2 regions of the Shewanella sp. SW24 genome follow, and region 2 is predicted to be linked to the other one. Evidence: riboswitches for the same ligand, from Rfam matches in the RefSeq annotation. Region 2 holds a riboswitch; the other holds the start of a gene.

Region 1 (14,990 bases), on a different contig from region 2:
GTAGCGATCCTCAACCTATGGCCGTTGTGGAAAGTAATAACGAGTCATTGCTACAGTTTGATAACGGTAAACTCATCCAATTTAAGGAAAATCCGAGTCCACAGTATCGCCATATTCCTTGTGATTTACCCGCAGTCGAGACTGTGGTCACCAACAGTTCGGCCTTTGCGGCGTTAACTAAATCCGGTGAGGTGATCACTTGGGGTGACAGTTATGCTGGCGGTGATAGCCGCGAGGTGCCGGAGCAGCTTAAGCAAGTTAAGCAAATCGTCCCAGTTAAGGACGGGTTTGCCGCGCTACGTCAAGATGGCACTGCGGTGTACTGGGGCAATGCAGGGAAATATAGCCTCGACAAAGCCCTACAAAACCGCATGACCAATATTACCAAGTTGTTCGCTAATCAAGAGGCCATTGCGGCCCTTGATGCTAATGGCAAGGTACACACTTGGGGTTATGGCCCCTACGGCGGCAATAGCTTACATGTGCAGGATCAATTAGTTGATGTTGTCGATATCTTTGCCAGAGGACGCAGTTTTGTCGCCCTCAAAAAAGAAGGTAGCGCGGTGATTTGGGGGCAGGTTGAAGAGTCGACCAATATGAAAAAGTTACTCCCGCAGCTTACGGATGTAGCGAAGATCGAATATTTTCAACACACCTATGCCGCCTTGAAAAAGGACGGCACTGTGGTGAGTTGGGGTTGGCGCAGTGATGCTTACTCGATCCGCAGTGCTTTAAAGGATGTGGCGAGTATGACGGCAAACAATTGTGCCTTTGCGATTTTAAGTCCTACGGGGGATGCGCATTTTTGGGGCGATGGGATTAACTGTGGTGTCGATTGGATTAAAAAAACCGATATCACAGGGGTAAAAGAGATTATCAGCATCGGCTCAGGCTTTTTATTACTGCGGGATAAGGCCGTGCCGCAAATTGTGGCCGACGATACTGATTACGCTCATATGTTTGGGTTTCACTATGCCCAAGACATTCTTGATAAATATTGGCAGGAAGGCAGCGTCATTACTCGAGGGCCTGCCTCCTTTGTGTTTACGCGTCCCGATGGCAAAGTGGTGCCTGTTGGTTATCGCGCCAACCGTGAAAATGTGGAGAAGTTGATTGCACGTATTCCGCGACTCACTTGGTTAGATGGCGCAGATGACGGTTATGTTGGCATCAGCGAAAAGGGGGAGCTGGTCTCTTGGTCGATGAATTTGCCAATGTTCGACAAGTCGCCAGTGCAACCTGCTGACTCGTTAGTGATTAAACCGCTGGATTTTACCCCCGTTGCCCAATGCGAAACCCCTGAGCAGCGTCAGGCGATTTTGAGCAAAGACAGACCAAAACCTGCGGCAAAAAACTGGGATGGTGTTTTCTAGCTCATGTGAGTTTTCTCGCTAACTTGAGATTAATGGACTTTCATCCGTATAGACGTCTATAATGCGCGCGCTCAGGTCTGATATGCTCTGAGCCTTGTTGGGCGTTAACAGATTGTACGCCCTTTGAACCTAATTTTGAGTCAACCTTCTGTGGTGCTTACGATGATAGTGTCGTGAGATAATCGGGAAGCCAGTGAAATTCTGGCACTGCCCCCGCAACGGTAAAAGGTGAGAGAAGACCGCGTTTGATTGGTGTGTTCAAGAGTGAACCCGAAAGTCAGAATGTGAAAGGTCAGTCTCGCGTTAATCTAACTTTTAATGGATTAACATAGCCTAAGTCCGGAGACCGGCCCTAAAGGTGTTTTTGAGATTTCGGTGGGCAGATCTCAAAATGCGATAATCACCGTCAGTATTTACGACTGAATTAACGGTATCGTGGCGTCAATGCCCCGTTTTCCTTGCAGGAGTTAAAGGTAAAATGGGAACAAATCCAACAAAAATCGCGCTGCTGATCGGCAGCCTTTGCAGTTTTTCAATTATCGCGCCCGTTATGGCGGCTGACGATACCAGCACAGCTAAAGTTGACGAGCATCTTGTCGTGATCGGCCGCTCTGATAAGACCCCCTTAAATATTGCCGCCAATGTGAATGTGATTGATGCAGCCGCGATTGAAATGAGTGGCGCGACTAATTTGACCGACGTCTTACGCGGTCAAAGCGGTATTCAAATTTCGGATAACAATATTGGAACTAGCTTTGCTATGCGTGGTTTTAGCGCCAGCACTGCCGTTAATAACACGCTGATTTTACTTGATGGTCGTCGTCTCAATAATATCGATATCGCCGCACCTAGCCTTAATGCCATTCCGCTTAATCAAGTGGATCGTATTGAAATTTTATCGGGTAGTGCAGGTGTACTTTATGGCGATCAAGCCGTGGGCGGGGTGATTAATATTGTCACTAAGTCCCCTGAAAATACTGGCGGCAGCGTGCAGTTATCTGGCGGTAGTTTTGATACCTATGAAGGTCGTGGTGATGTGTCTGGCGCGATTAACAAAGATTGGCGTTACTTTTTCACCGGTAGTTACAACCAAGGTGACAACTATCGCCAGCATAATGCCAACGAAACCGGCTCTATTCTTGGCCGCATTCAATATAAAACAGCCACAGACTCCTTCTTTGTTGAAACCAGCTACTACGATAACGATCGTGAAAATCCGGGCTCGCTTACTGAAAAGCAATTTAAAGACGATCCCCGTGCTTCATCAAATAAGGTAGAGTATGCCCACGAGATGACCACTGCGGCGCGAACGGGTTACCAGCATCAGCTTAATCAAAACTGGGCGCTGGCGGCGGATTTAGATTACAGCGATACCTTAGTGTCTTCTCTTAATTGGGGGGCGAACAGCCATAACACACGCTCACTGTTAATGTTTAGCCCTAAAGCGTTAGCGAATTACAGCACGCGTCAAGGTGAGCTAAGCCTAGTCACAGGTTTAGACATCAGCCGTGGCAAGGCTGATTTTGACACTATGGCGCGCAGTAATGTGCAGCAAATGCAAAGCGCCTATCTACAAGCTACAGTGCCTTTAAGCCATACTTTAAGTTACGTTGTGGGTGGACGATATGCGCGGGTGACCGATGAGTTGGTCGATGGCAATGTCTATCCTAATGGCATGGATTTAGACGAAAATGCCCACGCATTCGAACTGGGTTTAAATTACCGCCCAACTGCGGAACACAGACTCTATGTGCGCGCCGATGATAACTTCCGTTTTGCCAAAGTGGATGAGCAAGCTTATACATCGCCGGGCGTATTTGGCTTAAAGCCGCAAACAGGCCGTTCCTATGAGGCGGGTTGGGATTGGGCTGTCGCTAGTCAAACCCTACGAGTCAGCCTATATCGTCTCGATTTAGAGGATGAAATTGTTTATGACTCGAGTGCAGTTAAACCCATAGGTGGAAATTTCAACGGTGCAAACGTTAATGCCGACGCTTCTCGTCGTTATGGCGCGGGTGCCGATTGGGATTGGCAGATCACTAAAGCGCTGCAACTCGGGCTGGAATATAACTATACCGACGCCGAATTTACCGATGGTGCTAACGATGGCAAAGAGCTGTCTTGGGTGGCAAAACACACGGGACGCGGTTATGTCAGCATGGATTTTGCTGAGCATTTCCAAGTATTTGCCGAAGCTATCTACACGGGGGATCGTTTTATCGAAGGCGATAACGCTAATCAAGGTGATAAGCTAGCAAGTTACGTGCTTGGTAATTTAGCCTTGAACTACAATCGTGATGCTTGGCTTGCCAGCCTGCGTATCGATAACCTATTTGATAAAGACTATGTCAGCGCAGGCTATTACGGTGGCCTTTGGGGTGATAGTTATTACTCTGGTCGAGGCCGCGATATTCGTTTCACTGTGGGCTACCGCTTCTAAATATTAATGAGTTATCTAATAACAAAGCCAGACTCAGTCTGGCTTTTTATTTTTTACGCTGAGTTCAAAGAATAAATCTTAAAATAGGTATAGTCTTGAATATCGTTTTAGTAGAGTGGTTTAATTGTCGTTATTTATAGTGTTAGCGGGCAGTCATTACTAAATAGGAGTAATTTATATTTTACTCTGCTGTTTATGGCTGAAATTCTTAGTATTTTAGGTATGATGTGAGCTGTAACCGAATCATCTTATTGTTAATAAACAGGTGTAAAGTGTCTTATGACTGATCTTGAGCAACAGGTTTTTACTCAAGTTAGAGCTATCATAGCGAACGAAGAGCAAGTGATTGGCCGCCGAGGAATTCTAATTCCACTCAAAAAAGCGATCCTTGCTGAAGGCGACATTCGTAATGTGATTGACATTATCTCGAGCGATCCCGCATTGGCAGCGCACATGCTTATGCGCAGTAATTCCGCACAGGCTGCTGTAGTGGAAAATCACAAAACTCGTTCGTTGAAAGAAGCTTTGATCCGCTTAGGTCAAGTTAATATCTATCGCTACGCCTTTACGTTCTATTTAAAAGAACGCCTCGATGAACTGCCACAGCCCTATAAAAAGTTGGTCCAAGGTTATTGGAAGTTGACTGAAGATATTGCAACGGATGCGGTAGATAGCTTAGCGGATATGGAAGGTGTGGAGGTTGATGCTGACGAAGTACAAACCTTAGCTCTGTTCAGTGTGTTCGGCCAAATTATCGCACTGACCGCATTTGCCTATTTAAATGCTAATGCCGAACAGTCATTTCCTTTAAGTGTGATTAAGTCATTGATTGATAATCAACAACAGACCTTAACCATCGAAGCGTTCGAGGCGTTAGATCTCGATCAGGATCTGCGTCAAGAATTTATGATCGCCCATAATTTGCGTCAGACCCGTAATCCTAATTCATCAGGGTTGATACTGCGCCGTGTCTTGTCTATGCGTGGATTGTTGATGAATCCGCTGTAATTTGTCGATGCTATGAAATAGTCATTTGACTCAATAAACAAGCCTGCATTCGCAGGCTTTTTACTCTATGTCACCCGCATTAATTCGTCTTCTGCTGGCGGGATAAACCTTCCCTCGCCACCAGTTGTAACCAATTTTGGATCAATGCAGAGTTAGCACTGTGGCGGCGATAGGCACCAAATAGCGGTCGTTTCAGACCTTCTTGGCCGAGTTTTACCGTAGCGAGACTCAGTCCATGTCCTTCATTAATCGACCAGCTTGGCAGTGCGGCTATGCCGTCTTTACAGGCGATGCGTTGCAATAACATCATGGTTAAATCACAGGTTTTTTGCTCGCCTGCCTCTATGCCCGCAGGCTCTAAAAAGTGGCGATAAATATCTAAACGTGTCAACGGCACTGGATAACTGATAATAGGCAAGTGTGCTAATTGCTTAGGGGTGACATAGGCTTCTTTCGCTAAAGGATGATCCTTAGCAACTACTAACTTCACTTCAAAATCAAACAAATGCTGGTAGGCGAGTGAATGCCCAGGCACAGGATCTGAGGTTAATACAATATCCAGTTCACCCATTTCTAAGGCATTGAGCGAGTCGAATAGGTGACGGCTCGACAAGTCTAACTCGGCTGTCGGATGATCTTGTCTAAATTGCTCCATCACAGGCATTAACCAGCGAAAACAGCTATGGCACTCAATGCCGACTCGCAACTGATTGGTTTCGGTTTCCAGCCCATTCTTCAAATCTGTCTCTGTTTCTAACACCTTAGGCAAAATCTCTTCGGCCAGATGCAACAGGCGTGCACCTTCTTGGGTGAATGACAGTGGCTTACTCTTACGCACAAAAATGGGCGAGTTAATCCTTTGCTCCAACTCCTTAATCTGGTGGGAGAGGGCGGATTGAGTGACAAAACGTTTTTTGGCTGCGCCCGCCAAACTGCCGCTTTCTTTCAGGGCCATTAAGGTTCGCAGGTGTCTTAGTTCGATCATGTTCACTCCAAGTGAATTTCGCTCATGTTGTGCTTGAAATCAATTCGGTTGCTGGAATAGAGACTAACACAATAAACTTCTAGACGTCCAGACGCCCGTTGTTATTTATCAAGGCTGAAGTGCTGAAAAGTGCTAAGAGAAAACAATCTGGTGGGTGCAAGTGCCGAATGTGGCTTATCTCAAATAAAGGAAGATAGAGTATGCAATTAAATAGTCTTGGGTTTCCCCATATTGGGCGTCGTCGTGAATTGAAATTTGCCTTAGAAAAATACTGGCGTGGCGAGAGCACTCAGGCGGAATTACGTGAAGTGGCGAGTGAACTTCGCCGCACCCATTGGCAGTGGCAAGCTGCTGCGGGCATTGAGCAAGTTCCCGTAGGTGATTTTGCCTTTTATGATCAAGTGCTGACCTTAAGCGCGACTTTAAATGCCATTCCTGAGCGTCATCGTGGTGAAGGGGCAATCGATCTCGATACTTTATTCCGCGTTGCCCGCGGCAGAGCGCCAACGGGCCAAGATGCGTCAGCCTCTGAAATGACCAAGTATTTCAATACTAACTATCACTATCTGGTACCTGAGCTCAGCCAAAACCAAGAGTTTTCGATTGCCTATGAGCAGTTCTTTGATGAAGTCAGCGAAGCGCAGTCCTTAGGTTATAAAGCAAAACCTGTGCTACTCGGCCCTGTTAGCTACTTGTTCCTTGCTAAAACCGTGGGCCAAGAGTTTGATAAGTTGAGCTTATTACCCAATTTATTAACTGCTTATGCTGACATTTTGGCGCGTTTTGCTGCTCAGAGAGTGCAATGGGTACAGCTCGATGAGCCCATTCTCGCATTGGAATTGGATGGCGAATGGCAAGCGGCGATCACTGAGGCGTATCAAGCCCTCAGCATTACGAAGGTGAAGATCCTTCTTACCAGTTATTACGGCGGTATCGCACACCATCAAGCACTGGTATCGGCTTTGCCTGTTGCGGGGTTGCATGTCGATTTAGTCACAGCGCCGGATCAATTGGCAGTCTTTGCCAATGCGCTTGGTCAAGATCAAATTTTGTCGACGGGTGTGGTCAATGGTCGCAACGTGTGGGCGGCAGAGGCGGATTTGATTGCCGAACGCATAGGCGCGGTTGCCCGTGATCTAGGAGATCGCTTGTGGATTGGTACCTCTTGCTCACTCCTGCACAGCCCTGTGGATTTAGAGGTGGAAGCCACGCTTGAGCCCGCGCTGCGTCAACAACTCGCGTTTGCGAAGCAAAAATTACTCGAACTGGCCAATGTGCGCCAATTGCTACTGGCACCTGAATCTATCGCGGCAAAAGAGATTGTGCAAACCTGTTTGGCACGCCGTGAGGCGAAAGCGCAGGCCGCCGACAGTCAAGTGATTGCCCGCGTTGCCGCGTTGACATCTGCCGATTATGAGCGCGTCAGTGATTTCAGCGTACGCCAAGCTGTGCAGCAGCAGAAATACCGTTTACCTCTGTTGCCGACCACCACCATTGGCTCCTTCCCACAAACACCGGCAATCCGTGGACTACGCAGTCGTTGGCGCAAGGGCGATCTGAGTGATGCACAATATACAGAGCAATTGCAGCAAGTCACCCGCGATACTATCGACCGCCAGCTTAAACTCGGTATCGATGTACTGGTTCATGGTGAGGCCGAGCGCAACGATATGGTGGAATACTTTGGTGAGCAGCTTGCGGGCGTTGGCTTTACCAAAAATGGTTGGGTGCAAAGTTATGGTTCACGCTGTGTTAAGCCACCGTTGATCTATGGTGATGTTAGTCGTCCAAGGGCGATGACGGTTGATTGGGCCGAGTTTGCCCAAAGTCTCACCGACAAGCCTGTAAAAGGCATGCTGACTGGCCCTGTGACGATTCTGCATTGGTCATTCGCCCGTGAAGATATCGGCCGCGATGTGATTGCGACTCAGCTGGCGCTGGCGATTCGTGATGAAGTGGTGGACTTACAAAATGCCGGTATTGGCATTATACAAATCGATGAGCCCGCCTTCCGTGAAGGTCTGCCATTGAAACAAAGTGAGTGGCAAACCTATTTAGATTGGGCGGTTAATGCCTTTAAACTCAGCGCTGCTGGCGTGACTGATGAGACTCAAATCCACACCCACATGTGTTACAGCGAGTTTAATGACACCATTGCCGCGATTGCCGCCATGGATGCCGATGTGATTACTATCGAGACTTCGCGTTCACGGATGGAGTTACTCAATGCCTTCGAAGATTTTGAATATCCAAATGAAATTGGCCCCGGTGTGTATGACATTCATTCGCCAAACACTCCAAGTGTGGAGGCCATGGTGTACTTAATCGAGAAAGCGGCGCAAAAAGTGCCCGTACGTCAGCTATGGGTTAATCCAGATTGCGGCCTAAAAACCCGTACTTGGGATGAAGTTGAACCCGCACTGAAAAACATGGTCGATGCCACGCGAGAACTACGTCGCCGCCTTGGTTAATATTATGCTTGAGTGAAATATTTTTTTACTGAGTTTATTGAGTTAGTAACAGCGGATGCTTATGCATCCGTTGTTGTTTATTGCTTGCCGACTAACTTAAGCATCTCGCGGTAAGCCTTTTTCGATAATGCGCACCATGCGCTCGGTTTTGCGGCGGGCTTTTTGTTGTTCAGTTGCTGCGCTTTCAGCAAGGCGCGATTGCTGGGCATTAAGCGCCCATTCAATATGCTCACGCACTATCTCATCGATATCTTCGCTGTGATTGCGGGCGTTAAGTGCGGCAATAATGCTTGGGCTCGCGGGAGCGTTACCCAGTGCTACTGCAATATTACGTAGCCAACGTTTATGTCCAATGCGACGAATGGCGCTGCCTTCAGTTTGTTTAAGAAACTCGGCCTCGCTCCAAGCAAAAAGGCTGAGAAGGTCAGGTTGCTTTAACTGCGGACGAATATGAAAGTCAGTTTCTTCAGTCAGCGGCGCTTGGCGATTGATGGGACACGCGAGTTGGCAATCATCGCAGCCATAGATGCGATTGCCCATGAGTGGCCTAAATTCTTCGGGAATAGCGCCCTGCAACTCAATGGTGAGATAGGAAATACAGCGTCTGCCATCGACCACATAAGGTTCTACGATTGCACCCGTTGGACAGGAGGTAATGCAGGCGACACAAGTGTTACAGCCTTCTTGAATGGGAATATCCACAGGTAGAGGCAAATTGATCAGTAGCTCACCTAAAAAGAACCAACTGCCAGCCTCATGGTTGAGTATGAGTGAGTGTTTACCTGTCCAGCCTATACCGGCTTTTTCGGCTAAGGGGCGCTCAAGTACAGGGGCTGAGTCAACAAAGGGGCGAAAGTCAGCGGCATCGAAACCGAGAGCAACTAACTCTGCACTGATTTGATCTCCGAGCTTTTTAAGTCGAGCGCGGATCAACTTGTGATAGTCGCGACCTCCGGCATAACGGGAAATATAACCTAAGTTGGGATCGGTGAGATTCGTTGCAAAGCCAGCTTCGGGTGGCAAATAGTCCATCCGTACGGAGATCACCCGCACTGTGCCCGGATGCAGTTCTTGCGGGCGAGCGCGCATCATGCCATGGGTAGCCATATAGGCCATTTCGCCATGAAAACCTTTGTCTAGCCATGCTTGGAGTTTGGCTTCTTCAGCGGTTAAATCCGTATCGCAAATGCCAACCTGCGCAAATCCGAGTGCTTTTCCCCACGTTTTAATTTGCAGAGCGAGCCGCGACAGCATGCTGGCATAGGATTGGCTTGGGGTTTGATTGACTAAAGTTGACATGAATTGATTGCAGCGAGGCTCTTGGCTAGGTGGCAATATGATAGCAGTTTTCACTTATTGAGGACGAGTTTACTCAGAAGGGGGCGTGAGGCGATATTTTCTTTGGGGTATTTGTTTATTTGCTGTTGGGATTGAGTCTATGATTAGGTCTACTGTTTATCGTTTGGTATTCGTATGCTGAGTGCGATTCCCCTTAGGGCGTGTTTTCTTGCGATGAGCTTATTAGGCCTGATGCCTAATCTTGTTTTTGCGGCGCCTGACAAGTTGAAATTGGTGACCGAAGCTTGGCCTCCCATGAGTTACGAGCAAAATGGTGTGCCGCAAGGTTTTGCGGTGGACTTAGTCAATACCTTGCAATCAAGACTGGGTCAGAGTGAAAAAATCGATGTGTTACCTTGGGCTCGGGCGTATTCGATTGCTAATACCTCTGCGAACGTTTTACTTTTTGCTACGTCAATTAATGATGAACGAGCTGAGCAGTTTGATTTTATCGGTCCTATTGCGACCAGCAAAATTGCATTGTACGCAAGGGCGGCAGATCCTATCGCTCTCGATCAACTTGCTGAACTTCAATCGACAGATATTGTGGGGGTTTATCGGGAATCGGCGGGTGCGCAGTTGCTACAACAAGCGGGCGTGGATAATTTGCTGGTGGCGAGTTTTCCACAGCAATCGGCGAAACAGTTGCTGTTTTCTCGAATTCGTTTTTGGTGCCAAGCGGATCTTGCGGTAAAGCAGATACTCGAAGAGGTTGGCGCGAGTGAGACAGATATCCGCCAAGTGTTTGTGGTATCGGAGATTAATCTCTATTTAGCTTTTTCTAAAGGGACGTCGGCGGAAACCGTTATCAGTTGGCAAACAGAGCTTGAGAAAATGAAAGACTCGGGTGAATTTAGTCGTCTGTATCAGACATGGTTTGGCACTTTGCCACCGCCATTACAACATCAAGTGTTTTGGCATAAGGCCGTTTAATTCTCTCTTAAAGCCTCATTCTTGGCTGATTTCACACAATTTCTGCCCGCATTTTTAGCCTCATAAAGAGCATTGTCGGCCCGCTTTAGCAGGGTGGCAAAATCTTTATCTTGATATGCATCTTCCGTATTATTTTGTGGTTCTAAAGTGGCGACACCAGCACTAACGGTCAATTTGAGTTCTGCTGGTAAATTCTGTGCGCTAAGGCGGCTAATATGGTTCTGCAATTGATACGCCAGCGCTAACGCACGTGTGGCATCAGTGTTAGGCAATAGGATTAAAAACTCTTCACCACCGATGCGGCCAACGAGGTCTTTATTACCCGATAAGGCTCGGCCTGCATTTGCAATGGTCATAAGGGCGCGATCGCCTAATTCATGGCCGAAGTTATCATTGATTTTTTTGAAGTGATCCGCATCAAAAATAATCACTGAAAAAGGGCTTTGATGTTTTAAGGCTTGCTGAAAATATTTCGCGGCTTGGGCATAAATATGCCGACGATTAGGGAGTTTGGTAAGATAATCAGTGAGGGCAATAACTTGCAGTTGGCGATTTCTATGTACTTGTTTATAAGCGAATATAGAAACTATCGTCAGGATAAAGCCCGCTAGTAATAGGATAATGTGTTGCAGTGATTTGTTCTTTTCGAGTAGCGCGAGCTCTTGTTCTTTAAGGTTTTGGTTTTCAATCAAGCGTTGATTTTCAGATTCAATCCGACTGGTATCAAACTTGACCTTTAATTCTGTCGTATGATGGGAGAGAGAATTGCCATCGACTTTTTTTGTTAGGGTAACAAATTCTTGCAGCGCTCCGTAGGCGGCAGATAAATCATTCATCGCCACATATATGTTACTTTTAAGCTGCAGCAGTTGAGTGAGTCCCCGATTATTCTGCAGAGTGCGAAAGGCTTTTTCCCCTTGCTCAAGTTCGGTAAGCGCCTCTTTATAGCGAGCTTGTTGAAACTTTATATCGGCCATAAATAGCTTCATGAAGCTGTAATCGGTCAGATCTTTTTCATTAATAACAGTATCGGCTTCGATTAAATACTTTTCGGCTTCGTTTAGACGATTGAGTTTGATTAAGCTGTAGGCAATATTCGTTGCCATAGTTGCTGCCACTTTTTCCTGCTGATGTTCCTTGAAGTATTGATAACTTACTAAGAAATTATCTACGGCCTGTTGATGTTCACCGAGTTCATCTAAGGCAAGGCCAATGTCCGAGTTGACATACATTGCCTGTTCTTGGTTATTGTTTTTTAGATAGAGAGCTTTGAGTTTGGTGTAATAGCGGATTGCACTTTGGGGATCGCCATAACGTCTAAAACTGGTCGCAACATCGGCAAGGTTAATGTTAGCCCAACCGCTTAAATTGAGTGATTCATAGAGATCTTGCGCTGTGACGAGATCGTCTAATGCCGCAGAAAAATCGCCAATATAAGAGTAAAGTGCGCCGCGAATGCTGCGCGAGTCGGCGATTAGCTTAAGGTCTTCATGCTCATAGGCACGTTTAACACTGAGATTATAGCCTTCCATCGCGCCATCCATATCACCACTTAATTGCAGAAACCAAGAGCGGCAGAGCGTGAGGTCGGTAATGAAATGGGGGGAGGCGGTTGGCGGAATATTGCTCAGTGCTTGGTTAGTATTTTTAAGTGCCAGTGCAATAGCGGTGTCGTTTTCTGTATTCTGATCCCAGCATTTAAGCAGTTGCAGCTTTTCATGACGGGTGACATCGTCAGTCGAAATTAGTTTGCTTAATAACACTAGATTGCTTTCGATTTCTTCACGGGTCATAGGGACGCCGCTTTCAAATCTTGCAAATATTTTATCAACCTGAGTCTTTTCTTCTGCCATAGCGTTGCTGAGCGGCAGTAGAAGCAGCAATAAGGAGAATGATAAATACCTAAGTTGATGTAGCAAAAAAGATTCCTGTTCGAATTAAAATCAATAGCTAATTATTAGCTTAGCATAACTTGTTTGCTCATTTTTAATATAGATGTATAGCAATTTTGCATTCGGTTAATGATCAAGGTATAAACTCCGCCTTGGTTATTATCCCACAAAGGAATCACCCTTGAAGAAATTACTCTGTGCTGCATTATTCATGATGAGTGGCACTAGTTGGGCAGGCTCAGATTTAGAAACCTCTGGCGATGTATTGCATTTATTATTACCCGCTACTGCGATGGGGGCGACCTTGTTTTATGAAGAGGGTTATGATGGTAGTTGGCAGTTAATTCAGGCAGCGGTGTCGAGTCGGTTAATTGTTGAAGGTCTTAAGTATGGTGTGAGTAAAGACAGGCCAGACGATAGTGGCGATGATTCGTTTCCATCGGGTCATACCTCAGACAGCTTTATGGCGGCGACGTTTATTCAGCAGCGCTATGGTTGGCAATATGGTTTACCTGCCTATGTTGCTGCATCTTATGTGGGCTACACCCGAGTGGCGAGCGACCAACATTACCTCGAGGATGTGTTAGCTGGCGCGGCGATTGGAGCGCTGGCGGGTTGGTATTTTACTCAACCCTATGAGGGGATTACAGTTACGCCGATTGCGAGTAACGGCGTTTATGGTTTATATGTGAGTGGCCAGTTTTAAGTCTATTTTTGGGATGCGAATCGAGATTTTTATGAGCGAATTATCAGCTGTTTACCGCGAAACTGCCGAGCAGATTTCTTACAATGTTGCGAATAAAGTGTTACCAATGGCTAAATTACCGGGTGACTTATTAGCAGCGTACCAAGGTTTGTGTGCCGAACTGTTGGAAGACAGGGAAGGTAAATTTAGTCAAGCTTGGGCATCTTTACCTGCCAGTGCGCGTAATCTAATGGAACAAGCCGCATTCCACGGTTTCTATATTGCTAATGCTTGGTTGCAATTGAGTCGTGTCGCCCAAGAAATTTCTGAGCAAGCCGATACCGATAGTGCAATCCAAGAGCAAGAATATAATGGCATTTTTACGCGCTTAGCCGATGAATCGCTCAAAGAAAGCCTACGTAAGTTGAAGAAAGCGCGTACCGATCGCGCTTTGCTCAATAGCTTTAAACAGGTGATGGCACCTTAGTGTTCTATTGAAATGAAAAACTGTGCCTGAAATGAAAAAGCCCGTTACTGCAAAGTAACGGGCTTTTTGCTGGCTAGCACAAACGCTCAACTAAGCTGCTTTACTGCAACTTGAGTCGCGGCAACGCTATGCTTAGAACGAAGTGCGTTTGTAGCGGCGATATTCTGGATTCCAGAAATTGCCTTCAATCGACTGCTGTAAGATCTCATCACTCATGGGCAGCGTTAACCCTTGTTCAACTGCGACTTTACCTACGGCGAAAGCAATATGCTTACTCACCGCATGGATATCTTCCAGTTTAGGCAGTAGTGGACCTGTACCATCGATTGCCAGTGGTGAACATTCGGCAAGTGCTCGACTTGAAGCCATCAACATGGCATCGGATACGTGGCGTGCGCCTGAAGCTAATACGCCTAAGCCAATACCTGGGAAGATAAAGCTGTTGTTGCACTGGGCAATTTCATAGGTTTCACCATCGACAACCACAGGCTCGAATGGGCTGCCCGTAGCGACGAGTGCTTGACCTGAGGTCCAATGCAAAATGTCCTTCGGTGTCGCTTCAACGCGACTGGTGGGGTTCGACATAGGGAAAATAATCGGCCGAGCACAATGGCTGTGCATAGCACGGATGATTTCTTCGGTGAAGAGACCCGGAACGCCAGATACCCCAATCAGCACTGTCGGTTTGGCGTTGTTAACCACATCGAGCAGTGAAATATTGTCGCTGAAATTGCTCCAATTTTGGATGTTGGTGCATTTCTGCGCCAATTTTTGCTGGAATGGCAACAGGTTAGGCATGTTGTCCAGCAATAAGCCCCAACGGTCAACCATACACACTTGAGTGCGAGCTTGCTCGTCGCTGATCCCTTCAGACACCATTTGTGCCACGATAGCTTCGGCAATACCGCAACCGGCACTACCAGCACCGAGGAAGGCGATACGTTGTTGATTCAATTCAGTGCCTGCAGCCTTACACGCGGCGAGCAAGCAACCAACAGCAACCGCAGCAGTGCCTTGAATATCATCGTTAAAGCAGCAATAGCGATCCTTATAACGCTCTAGGATCGGCATGGCATTCTTTTGGGCAAAGTCTTCGAACTGGATCAAAGTATCCGGCCAACGCACATGTACAGCTTGCATAAAGGCTTCGATAAACTCGGCGTATTCTTCACCACCGATGCGTGGATGGCGCCAACCCATATACATAGGATCTTCTAACAACTGCGGATTATCTGTGCCTACATCTAAGGTAATAGGCAGGGTATAAGCCGGACTGATACCGCCACAGCTAGTGTAGAGTGACAGCTTACCGATAGGGATCCCCATGCCGCCAATACCTTGATCGCCAAGTCCTAAAATACGTTCACCATCAGTGACT
Region 2 (14,990 bases):
GCCTCGACGCCGACCACTTTATCGGTGAGGATTTCAGGGTAATGGCCATGCAGTTCCCACGAGCGGAAAAACGGTGTCCAGTCGATACGCTCGACTAAATCTTCTAACGGATAATTATCAAACACTTGGCGACCGAGCACGTTTGGCGTGAACGGGGTGTAATTGGCCCAATCGTGTTGGCAGCGGTTTTCACGGGCCGCTTCGAGTGAGACTATCTCTTTGCGCTTGGCTTGGGATAGGCGCTTAGTGCGCATGTCGTCGTATTCGGCATAGGTTTCGTCTATGGTCGCTTGGCGAGTCTCGTTGTTGATGAGCTTACTCACCATAGGCACGGCGCGGGACGCATCGGCGATATAAATGGCGCCATGAGGATAATGGGGCGCAATCTTCACCGCAGTGTGGATTTTCGAGCAAGTGGCGCCGCCGATAATCGCCGGAATGGTTAAGCCTTCACGGTGGAAGGTTTTCACGTTATGCACCATCTCGTCCAGACTCGGCGTGATGAGGCCCGACATGCCGATGATATCGATATTGTGTTCTTTCACGGCGTCGAGAATTCGCTCTACCGACACCATCACACCTAAATCGAATACCTCAAAACCGTTACAGGCGAGCACCACGCCGACGATATTCTTGCCGATATCGTGCACGTCACCTTTTACTGTCACCATCAAAATCTTGCCATTCGATTGGCCTTCGACCTTTTCTAGCTCGATATAAGGGTTTAAGTAAGCCACGGCTTTTTTCATCACCCGCGCCGATTTCACCACCTGCGGCAGGAACATCTTGCCCGAGCCGAACAAGTCGCCGACCACGTTCATGCCGTCCATCAAGGCGCCTTCAATCACATCCAGTGGACGTTTCGCTTCTTGGCGGGCGGCTTCGGTATCTTCATCGATAAATTCGGTAATGCCTTTGACGAGCGCATGGGATAAGCGTTGGCTTACTGGCCAGCTGCGCCATTCTAAATCTTCTTTCTTGCCCACCTGCGCGCCATCACCGCGGAATTTCTCTGCGATTTCAAGTAACTGCTCAGTATTGCTCGAGCCTTCCACTGGGCAGGGCAAGTTAAGCACCACGTTTTCGACCCGCACTTTAAGCTCAGGATCGATATCGTCGTAAATGGCTAACTGACCCGCGTTGACAATGCCCATGTCCATGCCGACTTTGATGGCGTGGTAGAGGAATACCGCGTGAATTGCTTCGCGCACTGGGTTGTTACCGCGGAACGAGAACGACACGTTCGATACGCCGCCCGAAATCATCGCGTGGGGCAGGGTGGCTTTAATCGCTTTAATGGCATCAATAAAATCGACTGCATAGTTGTCGTGTTCATCGATACCAGTGGAGATGGCGAAAATATTCGGGTCGAAGATGATGTCTTCTGGCGGAAAGCCGACTTTATCGACCAACACGCGGTAGGCGCGGGTACAGATTTCGATTTTACGCGCCTTAGTGTCGGCCTGACCTTGCTCGTCGAATGCCATGATAATGGCCGCCGCGCCGTAGCGTTTCACTAAGGTGGCTTGATCAATAAACTTGGCTTCGCCTTCTTTGAGGGAAATCGAGTTAACTATGCCCTTGCCTTGAATACATTTGAGGCCAGCTTCGATCACTTCCCACTTAGAGGAGTCGATCATAATAGGTACGCGGCTGATGTCGGGCTCAGAGGCAATCAAGTTTAAAAACTTGTGCATGATCTCGGCGCCATCGAGCATGCCTTCGTCCATGTTGATGTCGATGATTTGCGCGCCGCTTTCGACCTGCTCGCGGGCGACATCGAGCGCTTGCTCAAACTTGCCTTCTTTGATCAACTTTAAAAACTTGGCCGAACCTGTGACGTTGGTGCGCTCACCCACGTTAACGAACAGGGATTGGGCGTCGATAGTCAGTGGTTCCAAACCGGCCAAGCGGCAAGCGACCGGAATGTCTGGCAAAATACGTGGATCGTGACGGCTCACCGCTTCGCGGATCACGCGGATATGTTCAGGCGTACTACCACAACAACCCCCGATAATATTAAGCATGCCTTCGCGCGCCCAATCTTCGATCACGTTCGCCATGTCCTCTGGGGTTTCATCGTAACCGCCAAACTCGTTCGGCAGGCCTGCATTCGGATGCGCCGACACATAACACTCACTGATGCGGGATAATTCTTCCACATAGGGGCGTAATTCTTTTGGCCCAAGTGCACAGTTAAGACCGATAGATAAGGGCTTGATATGGCGAAGGGAATTGTAAAAGGCTTCGGTCGTTTGGCCAGTCAGTGTGCGGCCAGAGGCATCGGTAATGGTGCCCGAAATCATGATCGGCAATCTGTCTTTAGAATGCTGACCAAATAAGTCATCAAATACCGATTCAATCGCAAACAGTGCGGCTTTGGCATTTAAGGTATCAAATATGGTCTCGACCATAATGATATCCGCGCCGCCCTCAATCAGCGCCTTAGTGGATTCTTTGTAAGCAGTCACTAACTCATCGAAGCTGACGTTGCGATAGCCTGGGTCGTTCACATCAGGGCTAATCGAACACGTACGGTTAGTGGGGCCTAACACACCGGCGACGTAGCGTGGAATGCCTGTGGCAGCAAAGGCTTCATCACAAGCTTCACGGGCGAGGCGCGCGCCGACTAAGTTAATTTCGGCGGACAGCGACTGCATGTCGTAGTCGGCCATGGCGATGGTGGTGGCGTTAAAGGTGTTGGTTTCAATGATGTCGGCACCGGCGTTTAAGTAGTCGGTGTGAATTTGTTTGATGATGTGAGGTTGTGACAAGACCAAGAGGTCGTTGTTACCTTTGACATCCGTATGCCAATCTTTAAAGCGTTCGCCGCGATAGTCCTCTTCTTCCAGCTTGTAGCCTTGGATCATAGTGCCCATGGCACCGTCTAAGATCAGAATGCGCTCTGCAAGCTGTTTGCGAATGTCTGCTAATATTTGGCTGGCTTTGGTTGAGGGTATCGTCATAAATAATTACCTTAAATACAGCTAAGTTAAGTCCAAAAATCGGCCATTGTTATGCTAAGTGCATTTTATTGTCGTCTGCCGACATTTTTTGAATACTTGTTCTTAAAAATTTGCTTTGGACATTTAAACGTATAGACGTCCATAATACGCGACTTATGATTGTCAGGGCAAGATGAAAGTCAAAGGCATTAGGAGCGAGAATCGAGAATCAAGAATTTAGGCACTTGGCTTGAGTTCCTAGCATCTAGTCCCTAACTAAAAAGGCATATATGAAACAAGTTCGGTTGTTATTGTTACGCCACGGTGAGTGTGAAGGCGGCGCTATTTTGCGGGGTCGTGTGGATGTGCCTTTGAGTAAAAAGGGTTGGCAACAAATGTCGGCAGCAGTTGAGTCACAGGCCAGCGTGTGTAGCGCGATTTATAGCTCGATTTCACGCCGCTGCGCCGATTTTGCCCACGCTTTTGCCGCCGAGTTGCATTCGACGGCGGCACTGATATCTGAGTCAAGGCCATTGCAGGCGCAGTGTTTGTCGGGTTTACAGGAAATTGATTTTGGTGATTGGGACGGTTGTCGGCTCGATGAACTGTATCAACAAGAGGGCGAACGCTTAGCTGCGTATTGGCAAAACCCTTGGCAAACTCCGCTGCCTAATGGTGAAACTATGGCAAGTTTTGAGTCGCGGGTGAATGGGACGATTGACCAGATACTCGCCGCCGAGTTTGAACGATTGACCCTTGACTCACATAAAATGGGTAATGAAAACAGTGCCGTTAATGAAACCGCTGACAATATGCCAGCCACTCAAGTGTGGGTCGTGACCCACGGCGGGGTGATCCGTCACTTAATGGCGCGTGCCCTAGGGGTTGAACGGGCGGTGGGGTTTTATAGTCAACTCGATTTACCCGTGGCGGCCGTGGTGAGCATTAATGTGCTGCAAGATGAACAGGGTGTCTGCTATTGGCGTTTAGATTGGCCTAGTGGGCGCAGGTGTTGAGGCCTTATTTCACTATCTCGGCGCTATCATGTAGGCGTGATCGTTTGGCGAGAATAAGCTGACATGAAAATATTCTGATTTAAACAGCATTGCCTAATGGTATAGATGTAGGATAATGCTTTTCCCTGACGTTTGAACCAGATAGCGTATTACATGCGCAATGAGTGATAACGTCGCAGAAATAGGTGTTGGGAATAGACTCTCTTTGTTCGAATCGCTCCGTTGTTTTAATTCACAGTGGCGTTGTTAACAAAGAGCATATCAACCCAAACATAATAGGGAATCGGGGAACTGCTCGTCAGTCAGCCCGAACTGTGCCCGCAACTGTGAGTAGTGAAAAAGATCTCGAATCTTCTTCCCTACGAGTCAGGAGACCTGCCTATTTCTGTTATCGCTGCGTGCAGCCTTAGTTCTCGAGCGGGTGACTCGAGGGAGCAGATGACAATATGCACAACCTTTTTTATACAGGTTTGGACTCGATAGGAGCGCCGCTTAGGTGAAACTTTCCGCAATCCAAACTAATAGCCCCGTGAATGACACTAACCCATCATTGAGCCCGTCAGTCGCGCTCAATGTGAGTCATTTGAGCTGGTGTATCGATGGCAAAACCATACTTTCCGATATTAACTTTACGCTGCCAATGGGGCAGATGCTGGGGTTGATTGGCCCTAACGGTGCGGGCAAGTCCAGTTTGCTGCGCTGTTTGTATCGGTTTGTTCGCCCGACTCAGGGCAAAATTACCCTTTTTGATCAAGATATTGAGCGCTTGTCGCCCAAGGCGTTTGCCTGTCGCGTCGCCGTAGTGCAGCAGGATACACCGCACTATTTTGACCTCACCACAGAGCAATTGGTCAGCATGGGCTTAACGCCCCACAAGGGCATGTTTGATACCAATTCGAGCTGTGATACTGAGCGTATTGCTAAGGCTTTAGAGAAAGTTGGCTTGAGCCATAAGATGCACCAACAATATGAGCACTTATCCGGCGGTGAAAAGCAACGCGCCTTGATTGCCCGCGCCATAGTGCAGCAGCCGCAACTTTTAATCCTCGATGAGCCAACGAACCACCTCGATGTGCGCTATCAAATTCAAATCCTCGAATTGGTGCGTAGTCTTGGGATTAGCGTGATTGCCTCAATTCATGATCTTAATTTAGCCAGTGCCCTGTGCGATAGTTTGTTGTTGATCCATAACGGGGAAGTCAGCGCTATGGGGACGCCAACCGAAGTATTAACCGAGGCGCGAATTGGCGATGTGTTTGGCGTGTGTGCTCAGGTATCGCCCCATCCACAACATAAAAAGCCCTTAATCAGCTATTTTTATGGTTACCACCATGTAGATCATGGCCTGAACGAGCGAGGCGAGGGTGGATGACTCAGGGGAGTAAACAATATTTCATCTCATATTTGGGGCGTATCGTGACACCGTTGACGAGACAACAACTGATGCTGCTCGTATTAGGTATCATCACTTTGATAACGCCTATTGCCGCGACGAGTTTTGGTGCGGCGAACATCAGTTTTACTGATGTTATTCAAGTGTTTATCAATAAGGCGACGAACCTCACTCAAGCCAATGGCATGACTGAGCGCATTGTGATGGAGCTCAGGCTACCGCGCATTTTACTGGCTTTTGTGGCGGGTGCGGGTTTGTCACTGGCGGGCAGTGTGTTGCAAACCGTGACTCGCAATCCGCTCGCCGATCCCTATTTGTTTGGCATTAGCTCTGGCGCGTCCTTTGGTGCTGTGGTGATGTTGACCTTATTCACTGGCTCTGGATTTTTTGATAATGCGGGCATGGCGGCACATTCTGGGCTTTTTAGCGGTTCGGGCGCCTTGTCTGGTTTGCTTTGGTTTAGCTTGCCCTTGGGCGCTTTTATTGGCGCCAGTTTGTCGGTACTGATAGTGCTTGCTTTGTCTGGGCTTGGGCTCAATAGCCAAGTGGAGCGCATGTTGCTCTCTGGTGTGGCGACCTCCTTTATGTTCGGCGCATTAACGAGTCTGCTGCTGTATTTCGCCAGTCCGCAGGCGACAGCCTCTGTGCTGTTTTGGAGTTTAGGCAGTTTCGCTAAGGCCAGTTGGTCCTTGTTAGTACTGCCGACACTGGTGATTGGTGCGAGTTTATTCATTATTTTAGGCATGAAACGGCAGATCATGGCGTTGCAGGCGGGGGATGAAACGGCGCATACCTTAGGGGTGAATGTGCCTAAGCTGCGGCTCAATATGTTGCTGCTCTGCTCCTTGATTACCGCTATTTTGGTGGCTACATGCGGCGGTATCGGTTTTGTCGGGTTAATGATCCCCCACACAGTACGCATGCTGTTTCCCGGTCGTCAGCCGATTTTATTAACGGCGCTGGTGGGCGGATTATTTATGGTGTGGATTGATGTATTAGCGCGCTGTTTATTGGGTAATCAAGAGTTGCCCGTGGGCATTATCACGGCCGCCATAGGTAGCATGTTCTTTTTGCTGATTTTACGTAAGCGTAGAGTCATGCCGTAAATACAAGGTCATGCCGTAGTCACCTAGTCAGGACGTAAACCCAGAGTTAAGTCGTCATCTTTGAGTCATGCCGTAAGTGCAGACTGACGGGATAATCAGTATTTCTGTTGATATCCCACCCGCGATTGGAAATGCACAATTGGACATGTTCGTCATAGACGCGGGATGCGTTGTGGTTATTTAATGTAGATTACAAAGTGGAGTGTGGATGTCTCAGTCAGCCGTGTCTTTTCAAATAAGCCTTGTGAGTAAAGCGCAGGATCTGGTGATTCTGCAGAAAATTGATCTTAAGACTAAGCCGCCCGGCGCCTTAGGTCAGCTCGAATCCTTAGCCTTGCAGATTGCCCGCGTGCAAACGACTGATTTGCAAAAAACGGAGCAGCCACAAACGGATGTGCTCAAAATAGTCCATCCAACTATGTTAGTGTTTGCGGGGGATCATGGCATTGCCGCAGAAGGCGTGTCGATTGCCCCTAGCGAAGTGACTCACCAAATGGTGCAAAACTTTGCCCATGGCGGCGCGGCGATTAACGTTTTTTGTCGGCAGGTGGGCTTTAAGCTCGAAGTGATCGATTGCGGTATGTTAACGCCAGTTGAAGGAGTTGAAGGTATTATCGATCAACGTCTTGGCGCTGGAACGGGGGCAATCCATTTAGAACCCGCGATGACGTTGGAAACCGTCGATAAAGGCTTTGCTATGGCGCGCGATTTGATTGAGCGTCACCATCAAGCGGGTTGTAACTTAGTCGCCTTTGGTGAAATGGGCATAGGCAATACCTCCTCTGCTGCGGCCATTATGGCGGCGATTATGCAGCTGGATGTGATTGATTGCGTTGGCCGTGGTACTGGCATTAATAGCGAAACCTTAGAACGTAAACTGATGCTGATTGAGCTCGCGTTATTGCTGCATCAAAGCGCTTTAACTGGGCCTAAGTCAGTGTTAGCTTGCCTAGGAGGCTTTGAAATTGTGCAGATGACGGGGGCTATGTTAGCCGCCGCCGAACGTAAAATGCTGGTGGTCGTGGACGGTTTTATCGCGACAGCGGCGGCATTAGTCGCAGTGCAAATCGCCCCCAATGTGCGTGATTATTTGATTTTTGCCCATCAATCCGATGAGCAAGGTCATCTGCGAATGTTAGAATTTTTGCAGGCTAAACCTTTATTATCCCTAGGGCTGAGATTAGGCGAAGGTACGGGGGCGGCGTTGGCATTGCCGCTTATTCAAGCCTCAGTAAATTTTTACAATCAAATGGCGAGTTTTAGTGATGCGGGGATTGAGGCTGTTGTATGATGTGCTCTGCTAAGTCGCTTATTTTACTTATTTAAAATAATAGCCTTTAGCCAACCGTTTTAATTTTAAACCTTGCAGCAAGTGTGAATTCACTAAGGATGCTTTATGTCAGAACGCGAAAGCTGGCACAAAGAGATAGATTTATTTTTAGTTGCCATGGGCTATTTTACCCGCATTCCTATGCCTAAGTGGGTCGAAGTCGATAGCGATAAGTTGAATAAGGCCAGCCGTTATTTCGGTCTCGTCGGTCTTCTGGTCGGTTTGTTAAGCGCCATAGTGTTTTGGCTGACGCAGAACTGGCTCCCCGCTGGCGTTTCTGTTCTTTTAGCTATGTTGGTTGGCGTCTTGCTCACGGGCGGATTCCACGAGGATGGCCTCGCCGATACCTTCGACGGTTTTGGCGGGGGTTGGACGGCTGAAGACAAGCTGCGGATCATGAAAGACTCGCGCCTTGGCAGTTATGGCGCACTGGCACTGATGTTGGCCCTGCTGCTGAAATGGCAGTTGTTAGTCGAGTTGGCCCTGTACGATCCTGTAGTCGCGGGTTCTGCACTTATCGTCGCGCACACAGTGAGCCGTGTGGTATCAGCCAGTATCATCTTTAGTGAAAAATATGTCCGCGATGACGAGACCAGTAAGTCTAAGCCGCTATCGCAACATCAAGGCATTAATGAGCTGCTTATCCTGATCGCCAGCGGCGTATTAGTGCTGTTATTCCTCAAGGGGTTAGCGGCATTGTCATTGCTATTGGTGATGATAGGACTGCGCCGTTTGATCATAGTGATCTTTAGACGCCAGATTGGCGGTTACACGGGTGATACCTTAGGCGCGGCGCAACAAATATCTGAAATCGTGTGTTATTTTGTATTGCTCGTTGTGGGTAACATACTGTGATCCACCTCGTCCTAGGCGGCGCCCGTAGCGGTAAGAGTCGTTACGGCGAAGCCTTAGTGCGTCAGTACACTGCGCTTGGCTTCGATGCCTGCTATGTGGCGACGGCGCAGGCGCTAGATGATGAAATGGCGACACGTATCGCCAAGCATCAAGCGGGACGATCGGACGATGGTATCGAATGGCAATTGTTTGAAGAGTCGCTCGCCCTCACTGCACTGTTAAAACAGTTAGCAAAACCTGGGCGAGTGATTTTAGTAGACTGTTTAACTCTTTGGTTAACGAATCAATTACTTGCATCGAACGTTAACATCGATGATGAACCCGCGCCGACTGAGTGGAATGCGACTGACTTTGCCGTTTCACCCTCTGCCACTTCAACCTCTGACGATAAAGCTCATGCGAGTTGGCAGGCCGAGAAAACCGCTTTTGTGGATTCCCTCGTCGAGCTTGAGGGAGTGGTGATTTTGATCAGTAACGAAGTCGGTTCTGGCATAGTACCCTTAGGTGAGTTGAGCCGACAATTTGTCGATGAAGCGGGCTGGTTAAATCAAGCCGTGGCGACCTTAGCGGATAATGTCACCTTAGTGGTCGCTGGTTTACCCTTAGCATTGAAACCACTTTAGACTTTGGGCTCAGTCCACGTTTTAAGCTTAAGTTGCATACTTAAGTGATTTTTAGACTGAGCTGTTATGTTAATGACTGCAAACTAGAATAAGCCTTTTAAACCTATGTCCTCTCCAAACACAGACAACACAGCCTGTGCTAATGCACTCGATACCGCTGACACTACTGTAGTTAATACGCCCGCAATTAATACGCCTGCGGTTAATTCACCTCGGCGCGCGGCAGTCTTGATGGTGCAGGGCACTACATCGGATGCGGGCAAGAGCACCTTAGTCGCAGGCATTTGTCGTTTGCTCGCCCGTCAGGGGATTAAGGTTGCGCCCTTTAAGCCGCAAAATATGGCGCTCAATAGCGCTGTTACTGTCGATGGCGGCGAGATTGGCCGCGCACAGGCCTTGCAAGCCGTGGCCTGTTATCTTGAGCCCCATACCGATTTTAATCCCATACTGCTTAAACCAAGCTCGGACACGGGCGCGCAAATTATCGTTCATGGCAAAGCCCTGACAACACTCGAAGCCTCGGCCTTTTTTGGGCCTAAATCTAAGGATTACAAGGCAATGGCGCTTGGCGCTGTGCTGGAATCCTTCGAGCGATTGACGGCCCAGTATCAAACCATAGTGGTGGAAGGCGCGGGCAGTCCGGCGGAGATCAATCTGCGCGAAGGTGATATTGCCAACATGGGATTTGCCGAAGCCGTGGATTGTCCTGTGATTATCATTGCTGATATCGATAAGGGTGGCGTATTTGCCCATTTGGTCGGGACCTTGGCCTTGTTATCAGAATCCGAACAGGCGCGGGTAAAGGGCTTTGTGATCAACCGTTTCCGTGGCGATATTAGCCTGCTGCAATCAGGGCTCGATTGGCTTGAAGCTTATACTCAAAAGCCTGTTTTAGGTGTGTTGCCTTATCTGCATGATTTACATCTCGATGCCGAAGATGCGCTGATAAGCTCGCCGACCAAAGGCGCTAACAGCCGCTTAAAAGTGCGGGTATTAGTGTACCCGAGGATCAGTAATCACACGGATTTTGATCCGCTGCGGCTGCATCCCGATATTGATTTTGATTATGTGTCGTTGCAAACCCAAGCCGCGAGTCACGCGACTCATTTGCCCGCTGCCGATGTATTGATCTTACCCGGTAGTAAGAATGTGCGCGCCGATTTAGCCTTTTTACGCCAGCAAGGCTGGGATAAAGATATCGCCACACACCTGCGTTACGGCGGCAAAGTGCTCGGCATTTGCGGCGGCTATCAAATGTTAGGCCAAAGCATTGCCGATCCCTTAGGCATTGAAGACAGTGCGGGTGATACCGCAGGACTTGGCTACCTGCCGCTGAGCACAGAACTGAAAGCCGAAAAACAGTTACGGCGAGTGAGCGGTGAGCTAACGTTACTTGGGCAAAAGGTTGCTGTTAAGGGCTATGAAATCCACTGCGGTGAATCAAGCTATCTTATCCCTAGGCTTGAACAAACGAATGCGCCCTTGCAGTTAATCCCTGATTCCACATCTATGAGCTTTGCCGATGGCCTGCAAAGTGATGACGGGCAAATCCTTGGCACTTATTTACATGGGCTGTTTGATAGCCCGGATGCGTGTCAGTTGATTTTGCGCTGGGCGGGATTAAACGATGCTAAGGCGATAGATATCAATCAAATACGTGAGCAGCAGCTCGATCGTTTAGCCGATGTGTTAGCTGAGCATTTAGACATGCAAAAATTACAGCCAATTTTAGAAACATAAGTTTTAGAAACATAAGTTTTAGAAACATAAGTTTTAGAAGCAGACATTTTTAGCAGCAGAGTGAAGAGAAGACCATGACAGCACAAAACTACAACGAACAAGCGCAAATCAAGGCCGAACGCCACAAGGCTCGCCAACAAAAAGTGAAAGCCGGTGTGGATGCTAAAATTGCCGCCGCCCAAGAGGAGAAGGGGATTCTGCTGGTGTTAACCGGTAACGGTAAAGGCAAATCGACCTCAGGTTTTGGCACTGTGGCCCGCGCCGTCGGTCACGGTAAAAAAGCCGCGGTCGTGCAATTTATCAAAGGCACTTGGGAGTGCGGTGAGCGTAATTTACTCGAAGGTGCAGGGGTTGAGTTTCATGTAATGGGCACAGGTTTTACCTGGGAAACCCAAGATAAAGAAAAAGATACCGCCGCCGCAGTACTCGCTTGGGAAGCCGCCGAAGCCCTGCTGCAAGATGAGAGCATAGATTGCGTGATGCTCGATGAACTCACCTATATGGTGAGCTATCACTATTTAGATGTGGAACGTGTCCTTAGCGCACTTAAAAATCGTCCACCCATGCAGCATGTGATTATTACGGGCCGTGCTTGTCATCGGGCGATTATCGAGCTGGCTGATACTGTCAGCGAAGTACAACCGTTGAAACACGCATTCGAAGCGGGTATCAAGGCACAGCAAGGTTTTGACTACTAATCGAACCTTGTAAAAGTCGGCGCATAAGTGACGCAGCATTGTTGGTTGCAATGTTAAGTAAGACGCGCGAATGGCTTTAGCACAGGCATAAAATGCGCTAAGTTTGAGGACGAGTAACTGCCTATTAGTGACTAGCGACAATTTGTTGTTAGCGACTATAGGTTAGCCACTAACCGTTGAGCGTTCAAAGTGTTCTCAAGGATGATCCTATGAATAAACGTATTGTGATTTGTGCCGATGGGACTTGGAATCGACCCGAGAAAGATCTTAAGGTCGATTTCCCCACCAATGTGCTGCGCCTCGCGCGGGCGATTAGCCCGATAGCGGCTGATGGCAAACCCCAGCAGGTATTTTATGATTGGGGCGTGGGTTCCTATTACGATCAAGCCATTGGCGGTGCGACAGGACGCGGTTTACATAAAAACATCATGGATGGGTATCGCTATATAGTGCAAAACTATTCCCCCGGCGATGAGATTTACCTCTTTGGTTTTAGCCGTGGTGCTTACACTGTGCGTTGTTTGTGTGGCTTGATTAATAACTGCGGCATACTTAAACGCCCCGATGCGGCGTTGATTCAACAAGCTTTCGACCACTATAAAAAAAGCAGTGCGCCCTTTGCGCCTGATGGTGAAAAATCCCTCGAATTTAGAGCGAGATACAGTCATGAATCTCGGGAAATCAAGTTTGTTGGCGTGTGGGATACCGTGGGCGCTATGGGGATCCCTATCTCGTTTTTAGGTTTGTTCGAAGATAAAGACGAGTTTTACGACACTAAAATTGGCCGCAATGTGCGCGTTGCCCGCCATGCCTTAGCCATAGATGAACATCGCAGTGATTTTGAGCCGACCATTTGGCAACTGCGTGACAATATGGACATGCAGCAAGTGTGGTTTGCGGGCGCCCATAGCAATATTGGCGGCAGTTATAAACCCGATAAAGACGGTTCATTGTTGTCGGATATTGCACTGTTGTGGATGATATCCGAGGCGCAGAAATTTAATTTAAGCCTAGAGCCACACTTAGCCGCGAGTGTGCATCCAAATCCGCTCGCGACCTTACATGACTCGAGACGCAGTTTTTATCGGATAAAACAGGAATATTTGCGACCACTCGACCCTGAGCAAGTCCCAGTACTTTTGCATCATTCGGTGAAGGCCCGCTGGGATCAAGATCCTCAGTATCGCCCCAAGAATCTACAAACTTATATCGAACACTATGGCTGGCCAGAGCAGCTAGTTTAACTCTATAACCCCAAGTGACCTGAAGCTACTACGCCTGCATCTTCAGGCGGTTTGGGGATAAATACTAAGGCATATCATGATTAAGCGACACTTAGCTGGACTCGTTTTTGGGCTCAGTCTGTTTCTTCCCCATAGCGTATTGGCCGAGCCCGCTAAACGCATTATTGCGCTCTCGCCCCACGCGGTAGAAATGCTCTACGCCATAGGCGCGGGCGATACGATTGTGGCCGCAACCGATTATGCGGATTATCCCGAGGCGGCAAAAAATATCCCGCGTATTGGCGGTTACTACGGCATTCAAATGGAGCGGGTGATGGAGCTTAATCCCGATCTGATTGTGGTGTGGGATTCGGGTAATAAAGCCGAAGATATCAACCAGCTTAGGACGTTAGGATTTAACCTTTATGGTAGCGATCCTAAAACCTTAGAAGGCGTCGCCAAGGAGCTTGAAGAGTTAGGCCAACTTACGGGGCATGTTGAAGAAGCAAGCAAGGCTGCGGCCGCTTATCGCGCTGAGCTTATCCGATTGCGGGTTGAAAATGCTAAAAAATCAGAACCTAAGGTATTTTATCAACTCTGGTCGACCCCCTTGATGACAGTCTCTAAAAACAGTTGGATCCAACAGATCATCAGTGTGTGCCATGGACAAAATGTGTTTTACGATGCTGCCAGTGATTATCCGCAAGTCAGTTTAGAAAACGTCTTGCTGACCTTGCCCGAGGTGATTTTGCAGAGTGAAGAAGAAGGTAATGTGAAAGGGGTTGATTGGCGCCAATGGCCAGAAATTCCTGCCGTGAAGAAACAGCATATTTATCAACTCAATGCCGATTTATTACACCGCGCGACGCCCAGAGCTTTACTTGGCGTTCAAGCCTTATGTGATGCCTTGGATAAAGCACGTTAAATAAAACGCCTGACAGATTATTCCGTCAGGCGTTTAGTCAGATGTTGCTATTTTCTAAGCGTTTAGAAAGGCGCGTTGATGTCGACCACATTAATCAGCTTGTGGTTTACAAACTCTTTCAATCCTAAATCAATCAACTCGCGGCCATAACCTGAGCGGCGCACGCCACCAAAGGGCAAGTCGGCCTTGACCATAGTTGGATGATTGACAAACATCATGCCTGTGGAAACCTGCTTAGCGACCGCCAGCCCGCGTTGGGTGTCGGCGGTAAACACTGAGCCACCCAGTCCAAAGGGTGAGTCATTGGCGATGGCAATCGCTGCTTGCTCATCCTTCACCCTGTGGATACTGGACACAGGGCCGAAGAATTCCCAATAGTAGGCGGGGTTATCTGGCGTCAGGTTTGTCAGTATTGTTGGCTGCACAAAGGCGCCTTGCTGCGGCACTTTAGGACCCACTTCGGTCGCGGTTGCGCCGTGTTTTACGGCATCACGGATCTTCTGCTTCAACTCATCGGCCGCGCCTTGGGAAGACAGCGGCGCTAGCGTAGTGGCCGAGTCCATAGGATCGCCCGCTTTTAGCGCTTCGATCCCCTTGATATAACCCTTCATAAATTCATCGTAAATGGCTTCAACTAAGATCATCCGCTTAGATGATGTACAGACCTGTCCCGCGTTCCAGTGACGGCCAAACACAGCCCAGTCGATAGTTTTAGGCAGATCGGCATCTTCAAGTACGATAAAGGCATCTGCGCCACCCAGTTCTAGGGTGGACTTTTTCAGTGCCTTACCCGCCAGAGCGGCAATGATCGATCCCGCATCTTCTGATCCCGTGAGCGCAACACCATGCACTTTGGGTGAATTGATGATCTGTTCTATCTGCTCTCGGGTGGCATACAGATTTTGGAATGCACCTGAGGGCAGTCCGGCATCGCGCATTAAGCCTTCAAAGGCCGCTGCGCACTGGGGCACGTTGGATGCATGTTTGAGTAGTAAGGTATTTCCGGCGGCAAGCTGCGGCGCTAAGATGCGCGCAATTTGGTAGTAGGGAAAGTTCCAAGGTTCGATGGCCAATAATACGCCCAGCGGCTCATTAACCAGTATCGCTTCACCTTCGGCGGGATCGGCAACCGGCAG

What was found. Region 2 has a riboswitch for cobalamin ahead of L5M17_RS18470 (ABC transporter ATP-binding protein). Riboswitches for the same ligand answer to the same signal wherever they lie in the genome.
Region 1: linked by a shared signal. The riboswitch ahead of L5M17_RS08135 (TonB-dependent receptor) and the one ahead of L5M17_RS18470 (ABC transporter ATP-binding protein) in region 2 are both predicted to bind cobalamin.

The regions. Positions count from the first base shown of each region.
Region 1 is NZ_JAKKSH010000007.1:138,776-153,765, reverse strand. It holds gene L5M17_RS08140 (hypothetical protein) at 1-1,373, shown strand, start outside; cobalamin riboswitch at 1,508-1,743, shown strand; gene L5M17_RS08135 (TonB-dependent receptor) at 1,852-3,813, shown strand; gene L5M17_RS08130 (HDOD domain-containing protein) at 4,093-4,821, shown strand; gene L5M17_RS08125 (LysR family transcriptional regulator) at 4,901-5,806, opposite strand; gene metE (5-methyltetrahydropteroyltriglutamate--homocysteine S-methyltransferase) at 6,007-8,277, shown strand; gene queG (tRNA epoxyqueuosine(34) reductase QueG) at 8,374-9,576, opposite strand; gene L5M17_RS08110 (substrate-binding periplasmic protein) at 9,751-10,548, shown strand; gene L5M17_RS08105 (diguanylate cyclase) at 10,545-12,401, opposite strand; gene L5M17_RS08100 (phosphatase PAP2 family protein) at 12,622-13,146, shown strand; gene L5M17_RS08095 (DUF3069 domain-containing protein) at 13,178-13,612, shown strand; gene L5M17_RS08090 (NAD-dependent malic enzyme) at 13,745-14,990, opposite strand, start outside.
Region 2 is NZ_JAKKSH010000028.1:1,934-16,923, forward strand. It holds gene metH (methionine synthase) at 1-2,966, opposite strand, end outside; gene L5M17_RS18465 (histidine phosphatase family protein) at 3,236-3,961, shown strand; cobalamin riboswitch at 4,183-4,359, shown strand; gene L5M17_RS18470 (ABC transporter ATP-binding protein) at 4,458-5,333, shown strand; gene L5M17_RS18475 (FecCD family ABC transporter permease) at 5,330-6,460, shown strand; gene cobT (nicotinate-nucleotide--dimethylbenzimidazole phosphoribosyltransferase) at 6,669-7,751, shown strand; gene L5M17_RS18485 (adenosylcobinamide-GDP ribazoletransferase) at 7,857-8,645, shown strand; gene cobU (bifunctional adenosylcobinamide kinase/adenosylcobinamide-phosphate guanylyltransferase) at 8,642-9,268, shown strand; gene L5M17_RS18495 (cobyric acid synthase) at 9,374-11,008, shown strand; gene cobO (cob(I)yrinic acid a,c-diamide adenosyltransferase) at 11,083-11,706, shown strand; gene L5M17_RS18505 (DUF2235 domain-containing protein) at 11,916-12,950, shown strand; gene L5M17_RS18510 (cobalamin-binding protein) at 13,027-13,854, shown strand; gene L5M17_RS18515 (NAD-dependent succinate-semialdehyde dehydrogenase) at 13,917-14,990, opposite strand, start outside.